2 regions of the Streptomyces huasconensis genome follow, and region 2 is predicted to be linked to the other one. Evidence: riboswitches for the same ligand, from Rfam matches in the RefSeq annotation. Region 2 holds a riboswitch; the other holds the start of a gene.
What was found. A riboswitch is a leader RNA that binds a small molecule or an ion and turns the genes downstream of it on or off. The one in region 2 is predicted to bind cobalamin.
Positions count from the first base shown of each region.

Region 1: linked by a shared signal. The riboswitch ahead of J2N69_RS24775 (ribonucleoside-diphosphate reductase subunit alpha) and the one ahead of J2N69_RS02965 (GHMP family kinase ATP-binding protein) in region 2 are both predicted to bind cobalamin.

Region 1 is NZ_CP086119.1:5,400,879-5,405,302, reverse strand. It holds gene mctP (monocarboxylate uptake permease MctP) at 1-1,297, shown strand, start outside; gene J2N69_RS24780 (GNAT family N-acetyltransferase) at 1,375-1,878, shown strand; adenosylcobalamin-variant (AdoCbl-variant) riboswitch at 1,952-2,049, shown strand; gene J2N69_RS24775 (ribonucleoside-diphosphate reductase subunit alpha) at 2,196-4,424, shown strand, end outside.
Region 2 is NZ_CP086119.1:677,498-681,921, reverse strand. It holds gene J2N69_RS02970 (cysteine synthase family protein) at 1-913, opposite strand, end outside; gene J2N69_RS02965 (GHMP family kinase ATP-binding protein) at 910-1,812, opposite strand; cobalamin riboswitch at 2,009-2,246, opposite strand; gene J2N69_RS02960 (ferric reductase-like transmembrane domain-containing protein) at 2,506-3,492, shown strand; gene J2N69_RS02950 (GNAT family N-acetyltransferase) at 3,739-4,323, opposite strand.

The DNA.
Region 1 (4,424 bases), 4.7 Mb from region 2:
CTATGTCACCACCTCGGACTTCGTGCGCGGACGCTTCGGCTCGAAGGGGCTCTCGCTGGCCGTCGCGGTCACCGGCCTGCTCGCCACGATGCCCTACATCGCGCTCCAACTCGTCGGCATCCAGGCCGTCCTGGACGTCATGGGCGTCGGCGGGGGCCCGGACACCAACTGGTTCATCAAGGACCTGCCGCTGCTGATCGCCTTCGCGGTGCTCGCCGCGTACACCTACTCGTCGGGGCTGCGCGCGCCCGCGCTGATCGCGTTCGTGAAGGACGGCCTGATCTACCTCGTCATCGTCGTCGCGATCATCTACATCCCGATCAAGCTGGGCGGCTTCGACGACATCTTCGCCAAGGCCGGCGACGCCTTCGCGCAGACCAACCCGGCGACCGACAAACCGCGCGGCGCGCTCGCGCCCGCCGAGGCCGGGCAGTGGACGTACGCGACGCTCGCGCTCGGTTCGGCGCTGGCGCTGTTCATGTATCCGCACTCGATCACCGCGACGCTCTCGTCCAGGAGCCGTGACGTGATCCGCCGCAACACCACGATCCTGCCGCTGTACTCGCTGATGCTCGGCCTGCTGGCGCTGCTCGGCTTCATGGCGATCGCGGCCGGGGTCAAGGTGGAGAACGGCCAGTTGGCGATCCCGCAGCTGTTCGAGGACATGTTCCCCGACTGGTTCACGGGCGTGGCGTTCGCGGCCATCGGCATCGGCGCGCTGGTCCCGGCGGCCATCATGTCGATCGCGGCCGCGAACCTCTTCACCCGCAACATCTACAAGGACTTCATCAGGCCCGACGCGACGCCCGCGCAGGAGACCAAGGTCTCCAAGCTGGTCTCGCTCCTGGTGAAGGTCGGCGCGCTCGTCTTCGTCCTCACCATGGACAAGACGGTCGCGATCAACTTCCAGCTGCTCGGCGGCATCTGGATTCTCCAGACGATGCCCGCGCTGGTCGGCGGCCTCTTCACGCGCTGGTTCCACCGCTGGGCGCTGCTGGGCGGCTGGGCGGTCGGCATGGTCTACGGCACACTGGCCGCGTACGGCGTCGCGTCGCCGACGCAGAAGCACTTCGGCGGCTCCTCGGACACGATCCCGGGCATCGGCGAGATCGGCTACATCGGCCTCACCGCGTTCGTCCTGAACGTCATCGTGACCGTGGTCCTCACCTTCGTCCTGAAGGCGCTGAAGGCCCCGGACGGCGTCGACGAGACCTCCCCCGGGGACTACACCGCCGACGCGGGCGACCCGGGCGTCATGGAGGAACTGCCCAAGGCGACCGCGGGCGCCGGGCACTGAGCCCCGCCCCGCCGCGACGGAGGGCCGCCGGAAAAACCGGCGGCCCTCTGTCGTACCCGTGTTGCACACTGCGGCCCATGGACACGACGACCCTCACGATCAGGCGGGCCCTCCCCGAGGAGTACGAGGCGCTGGGCGCCCTCACCGCGCAGGCCTATCTCGACGGCGGCCACCTGGACTTCGGGGAGGACGACCCCTACCTCGCCGTGCTGCGGGACGTGCCGGGACGCGCGGCGCACGCCGAGATCCTCGTCGCCGAGGTGGCGGGCAAGGTGCTCGGCGGCGTCACCTACGTCCCCTCCGGCGGGCCGATGGCCGACATCGCGGGCGCGAACGACGCGGAGATACGGATGCTCGCCGTCTCTGCCGAGGCGCGCGGCCGGGGCGCCGGCGAAGCGCTCGTACGGGAGTGCGTGCGACGCGCCAAGGAAGCGGGCCGCACCTCGCTCGTGCTGTCCACGCAGAGGTCCATGCACGCCGCCCACCGGCTGTACGAGCGCCTCGGGTTCGTACGGACGCCCGAGCGTGACTGGCGGCCGATCGAGACGGTGCCGCTGCTGGCGTACGCGCTGAAGCTCTAGCCACCACTCCGCGAGCCGACACAAGATGTGGGCCCGCTTCTCAGGCCCGGCACAAGATGTATGCTCGTGCTCGCTGTCGCCGCAGGGAAATCCGGTGCAAGTCCGGAACTGTCCCGCAACGGTGCATGTGTACGCATTCGGCGTACGCGGAGTCCGATGACCTGCCGACAGTGCACCCGTGCCGTCCGGCCCGGGTGCCGACCGTCCGGGCCTCGTGGAGTGGGCCGGTGGACGCGGTACGCCGCCCTGCCCGGGTGCGCCCGTGTGTGCCGTCCGCCTCCCCCTGGCCCAGAGCCGAGCGAGGGAGTGCCCCCCACGTGACCATCGCGCCTGCCGAACCCGCGTCAGCGCCGTCGACGCCCACCGCCCAGGGTGCCGAGGGAACCGACGGGCCAGGGGCCGCGCTGCTGCGCACCCTGACCGATCTCACCGCCGACCTCCCCGACGCCGACCCCGGCCGGGTCGCCGCCGCCGCCCTGCGCGGCCGCTCGGCCAAGGCGGACCTCTCGGAGCTGCGGGAACTGGCGACCGAGGCGGCCGCGGGGCTCATCGCCGAGGACCCGGCGTACTCGAAGCTGGCGGCCCGGCTCCTGTCGATCGGCATCCGCGAGGAGGCGGCCACGCAGGGCGTGCGCTCCTTCACCGACTCCGTGGCGGTCGGCCACCGCGAGGGGCTCATCGCCGACCGCACGGCGTCCTTCGTGACGGCGCACGCGGCCCGGCTCGACGCGCTGGTGGTCGCCGCGCTCGCCGACGGCGCCGACTTCCGGTTCGAGTACTTCGGCCTGCGCACCCTGCACAGCCGCTATCTGCTGCGCCACCCGATCACCCGGCAGGTCATCGAGACCCCGCAGCACTTCATGCTGCGCGTCGCGAGCGGTCTGGCCAAGGACGACGGCGCCGCCGCCGTGGACGAGGTCGCCGCGCTGTACGGCCTGATGAGCCGCCTGGACTACCTGCCCTCCTCGCCGACGCTCTTCAACTCCGGCACCCGCCACCCGCAGATGTCCTCCTGCTACCTCCTCGACTCCCCGCTGGACGAGCTGGACTCCATCTACGACCGCTACCACCAGGTCGCGCGGCTCTCCAAGCACGCGGGCGGCATCGGCCTTTCGTACTCCCGCATCCGGTCCCGGGGTTCGCTGATCCGCGGCACGAACGGGCACTCCAACGGCATCGTGCCGTTCCTGAAGACCCTGGACGCCTCGGTCGCCGCCGTGAACCAGGGCGGCCGGCGCAAGGGCGCGGCCGCGGTCTACCTGGAGACGTGGCACTCCGACATCGAGGAGTTCCTGGAGCTGCGCGACAACACCGGTGAGGACGCGCGCCGCACGCACAACCTCAACCTCGCGCACTGGATTCCGGACGAGTTCATGCGCCGCGTCGCCGCCGACCAGGACTGGTCACTGTTCTCCCCGGCCGACGTGCCCGACCTCGTCGACCTGTGGGGCGAGGAGTTCGACGCCGCCTACCGCGAGGCGGAGGCCGCCGGGCTCGCGAAGAAGACCATCCCGGCCCGGGACCTGTACGGCCGCATGATGCGCACCCTCGCGCAGACCGGAAACGGCTGGATGACGTTCAAGGACGCCGCCAACCGCACCGCCAACCAGACGGCGGAGCCCGGCCACACCGTGCACTCCTCCAACCTCTGCACCGAGATCCTGGAGGTGACGGACGACGGCGAGACGGCCGTGTGCAACCTCGGCTCGGTGAACCTCGGCGCGTTCGTGGACACGGCGATCCGGGACATCGACTGGGAGCGTCTTGACGAGACGGTCCGCACCGCCGTGACGTTCCTCGACCGCGTGGTCGACATCAACTTCTACCCGACCGAGCAGGCCGGCCGCTCCAACGCCAAGTGGCGCCCGGTGGGCCTCGGCGCGATGGGCCTCCAGGACGTCTTCTTCCAGCTGCGGCTGCCGTTCGACTCCCCCGAGGCCCGCGCCCTGTCCACCCGCATCGCCGAGCGGATCATGCTCGCCGCGTACGAGGCGTCGGCCGACCTCGCCGAGCGGGAGGGCCCGCTGCCCGCCTGGGAGAAGACCCGCACCGCGCGCGGCGTGCTGCACCCCGACCACTACGACGTCGAGCTGACCTGGCCGGAGCGGTGGGACGCGCTGCGGGCCCGCATCGCCGAGACCGGCATGCGCAACTCCCTGCTGCTGGCCATCGCGCCGACCGCCACCATCGCGTCCATCGCGGGTGTCTACGAGTGCATCGAGCCGCAGGTCTCCAACCTCTTCAAGCGCGAGACGCTGTCCGGCGAGTTCCTCCAGGTCAACGCCTACCTGGTCCAGGAGCTGAAGCGGCTCGGCGTCTGGGACGAGCAGACCCGCGAGGCGCTGCGCGAGGCCAGCGGCTCGGTGCAGGGCTTCAGCTGGATTCCCGCGGACGTCCGCGCGCTCTACCGCACGGCCTGGGAGATCCCGCAGCGCGGCCTGATCGACATGGCCGCCGCGCGCACCCCGTTCCTCGACCAGGCGCAGTCGCTGAACCTCTTCCTGGAGACGCCGACCATCGGCAAGCTCTCCTCGATGTACGCGTAC
Region 2 (4,424 bases):
CGGCGGGGTCCAGGGCCTCCGTGTGCCTGGCGAAGACGCGCTCGACGTAGCGGTGTCCGGTGTCGGCGCCGATCACGAGGTGCAGCCGGTCGGGGTGGCGGCGCGCCTCGTGCGTCGCGGCCAGGTAGGCCGCGCCGGTGGACAGCCCGGCGAAGACGGCGTGCTCGCGCAGCAGCGCGACCGTGCCGGACATGGCGTGGGTGAAGTCCAGCCAGTGGAGGGCGTCGTAGAGGTGGTGGCGGACGTTGTCGAAGACGATCGACGAGCCGATGCCGGCGATGATCGCCTCGGGGTCGTGGTGGTCCTGGCTGCCGAAGGTGACGCTCCCGAAGGGCTGCACGCCGACCAGCCGTACCGACGGATCGGTGGCGCGCAGGCGTTCCACGAGACCGCCCGTCGAGGCCCCGGACCCCACGCCTCCGACGACGGTCAGCGCGGCCTCGGGGAACGTGGTCCTGATGCGGTCGGCGACCTCGTGGTAGCCGAGGTAGTGGACGTCGTCGTGGTATTGCCGCATCCAGTGCCAGCCCGGGTGTTCGGCGAGGATTTCCGTCACGCGCCGCACGCGCAGCTCCTGGTCCAGTTTCAGGTTCTTCGAGGGGCTGACCTGTTCGACCGTGGCGCCGAGAATCTCCAGTTGGGTACGGGTGGTGGTGTCGACGGTGGTGGACGCGACGATGTGGCAGCGCATGCCGTAGCGGTGGCAGGCCAAGGCCAGGGCGTAGGCGTAGATGCCGCTGGAGCTGTCGATCAGGGTCTGTCCCGGGCGGATCGTGCCCCGCTCCAGTAGGTGGCGGACGGCGGCGAGCGCCGAGTAGATCTTCATCGACTCGAACCTGATCAGGACGAGGCCGTCGGTGAGCCGGACGAGATCGGGGACTTTCAGGGCGTCGGCGATGTGGGGGTGGATCACCCGTAACCTCCATGGGTGAAAGAGCACTGGTGGCCGAGCGTGTGGAAGTAGGCGGACAGGTCCGACTTGGTGTCGGCGTCGAGGCGGGTGGGGAAGAGGTAGCCGATCAGGCAGCCCGTGTGGGCGACGAAGACGCCGTCGGCGCCGAACCGCTCGCGGTGCGCGAGCATGCTGTCGAACGCCGCCTTGGGCAGCACGTTCTGGGAGAGGGCGGCGCTGGCGGTGGCCGCGCGTGCGACGGCGGCCGGGTCGCCGGAGGCGAAGCCTTTGAGCAGGTCCGTCAGGCAGTGCTCGTACTCCTCCCCGTGCCGCCGGTAGTGCTCCAGCAGCAGGCCGGTGACGGCGGCGGTGTCCACCGTCCCGGGCTCGGTGATGTAGGCGGTGTGGAAGCCGATGTCCGTGCCCAGCCGCCGGATCACGCGGTGCCGGCCGCTGAGGTACAGCGCGAACTCGTCGAGAAAGACACTGTCGGCCCGCTCGATCGCCGTCAGGATCCGCAGCACCACGTCCTTGTCGTACGGCAGGGCGAAAATCCTGAACAGACAGCGCAGCGTCGCCACGATGTCGGCGGTGGAACTCGCCATGCCCACGCCCACCCGGAGGTCGGAGTGGGTATCCCAGTGGCCCGGTGGCAGCGTGAGGCCGAAGTGCTCCAGGAAGAGCCGGGCCGCGGTCGCGGTCTTCTCTCCGAGGGGCAGCCGGTTCGGCGCATGCGTTCCCGGGGTGAAGTGCACCCAGGAATGACGGTCCACGGGAAAGGACACCACCGCGATGTCCGGATCGGGCCCCGCCCGCAGCGGGCCCTGGTACAGCTCGCCCAGGGTGCCGTGACAGACGCCCGACACCGTGCGGCCCGGCTGCCGCCGCGTCCTGCCGGGCTCCCGGGCGGGTATCAGCACCGCCCTGTCCGGTCCGCCGATGGGCAGGCAGACCGGCATCCGGCACGGATGGCGAGAGTTCGCGTGGTCACGGACATGTCCCCTCCTGGTCCCGAGCCCCGAACGTGTCCGGGAAGGAGGCGCGGCGCGGCCAACGCCGCGCAGCTGTCCGTACCGCCAACCCAGTCCTCGAGGTCACCGTGCACTGCCCGCGTTTCAGGCGCGGGCGCAGTGGCAGGTCTTCGGACTCGTGGGCTCGCTCACCGGAGATCCGGAGGGCACCTACCGGCCGTCGCTTCCCCGGCCCCATCCAGACACGGGCCCAGTGCTGTTGACGGCTTTCGTTCCCACTCACCGCTGCGGGACAGTCCCGGATTCCCACCGGGTTCCCTCTTGCGTCGCGCCGAATGCCCGGTCGGGGACAGGAGGCACGAACCGACTGCAGGCTCAGCGTAGGGCGGCTCGTGCTCCTGCGGCAGGGGGCGTATCACCAGTTGTCCGAATGCGATCGGTCACCGCCTGTTGTGCAGAGTTCCGGGACGGATCGGTCGGTTTCACGGCCTGTTGTTCAGAGCTCCGGGACGGATCGGTCGGCTTCGGAAGCCGCTCTGGCCGGATGCGGCCTCGGTATTCGCAGCCGCCTCGGCCACACTGGTTTCTCCCATCACACGCGCACACCGCCCCGTCGGTGTCCCGCGCCCCGGAAGGCCCGCGATGCTGCCAGAAATGACGCAGGGGGACGACGGTGCGACCGCGCCGCCCGCTCCTGACCGGCGCCCGCCCGACCGCGTCGCCCTGAGCGCCGATCTGCGGGCCGCGCTGCCCGACGCGGGTGCCGCGGTCCTGGTCACGGGTGCCGTCTTCGCGTTCCTGTACGCGCGCATGGAGTCGGGTGACTCGGCGACGGTCGCGGTCATGCCGTTCATGGACGACCCGGGCACGTACTGGATGTACCTGCTCAGCCAGGCGTTCGGCTGGTCGGGCCTGTTGTGGGCCTGGGGCACGGTCATGCTCGGTCTGCTGCTGTCGGGGCCGCGCCCCGACAGCCTGCCCGCCACCCGGCAGGCCCTGGAACGCTGGCACCGCACCACGAGCCTGACCACCATGGCCCTGATGTGCGCCCACGCCCTGATGTTCGCGGCCGAACTCGTACGGTACGAAGCCCAGTTGGCGTGGGCCGAACGGCTGTGGGCGGGCTTCGCGGACACCTTCGTGCCCGGCTGGTACGACTCCGGCACCGGCCGGATCGCCATCCCCATCGGACAAGGGGCCCTGTACCTGGCCGTCCCGCTCGGACTGCTGTTCTACGTCCGGCACCGCATCGGCGCGAACACCTGGCGGCGATTGCACCGTTTCGTGATCGTCGTGTACGTCCTGAGCGTGTGGCACACCCTGCTGTACGGCACCAACGTCTGGTACGGCGAGTGGCCGCGCACCGTGCTGTGGCTCCTGCAACTCCCCGTCGCCGCGCTGCTGTTGCTACGTCTGATGCGGCCCTCTCGGCGGTCTGAGCGACTGGGCCCATGGCAACGACGCGAGGGCGTGTCGCTGCTGGGTTGGGCGGGGCGAGCCGTCGGCCGAGTGGCCACCGGGGCCGTGGTGGTGGGTCTGCTCGTCGTGGTGGCGTCCGGCCATGACGGCGGCCGGGAACGGCCGGCCGAGCCGCCCTCGACGAGTCCGCACACCCACGAGCCCGAGTGATCCACGGCGGCCGGCGGGTGCCGGTGCGAATCCGGCGCGGTCCTGTCCCGCCACTGTGGGCGGGTCTCCCTGGAGAGAGGGGTGGTTCGGCGTACCCGGCACAAAGGCCGCTACGGAGGACATCGCCGCCTGGATGAGTACGGGCGGGCGGCACTGGCATCGCTCCTCGGCCGGAAATCCTCGCCCTGTACACCTCCAACCCGCCGTGCCGCCGCACGAGTTCCTGATGGCAAGGACCGTTGGCGTTCAGAGAGGCAACGGGACGAGACCCCGGGCGGGATGGCGCGGGCCGAGGAAGACGACGATGCCCTTGCCGTCGGCGGAGGGATGGGTGGCTTGAGCCCAGCCCTGGCGGTGGTAGAAGGCCATGGCCCGCGGCGTCCGCACGGAGGTGAGCAGCCAGGAGCGGCCATCGGGGGCGCCCTCGGTGGCCGCCGCCAGCAGTCTCCCGGCGAGCCCGCTGCCGTGCGCGCCGGGCCGGACGGCGAGTTCGTCCACTTCGAAGGCGCCGCACAGCCAGTCGTTCGTGCGGCGAGCGCCAAGACCCGCGGCGACCTGCGGATAGCAGCGGTCCGTGGGGAAGGGCGTGAGGGTCGTCCACCCGCTGGCAAAGCCGAGCACGTCCCGGCCGGCGACGGCCAGCGCGGCGGTGAAACCGGGGCGCCGCGCGTCATCACGGAGGCGCTCGGCGAACTCGGCGGCCTGCTCCTCGTCCTCATTCCATGGCGGCGCGCTGAAGGCGTCGAGGTAGACCGAGCGCAGGGCGTCGGAGTGGGCGAGAACATCGCCGCCGCGCAGCACCTGCACGTCGGGAACCGATGGAGAGTTCACAAGAACCTTCCCTTTCCTGCAATGTAGACGTTGTTGCAAACAGTGTGCAATAAGGTCCCCGAAGTGACGTAGGGGGTATGCCAGGAGCCGACCAGCGGCGC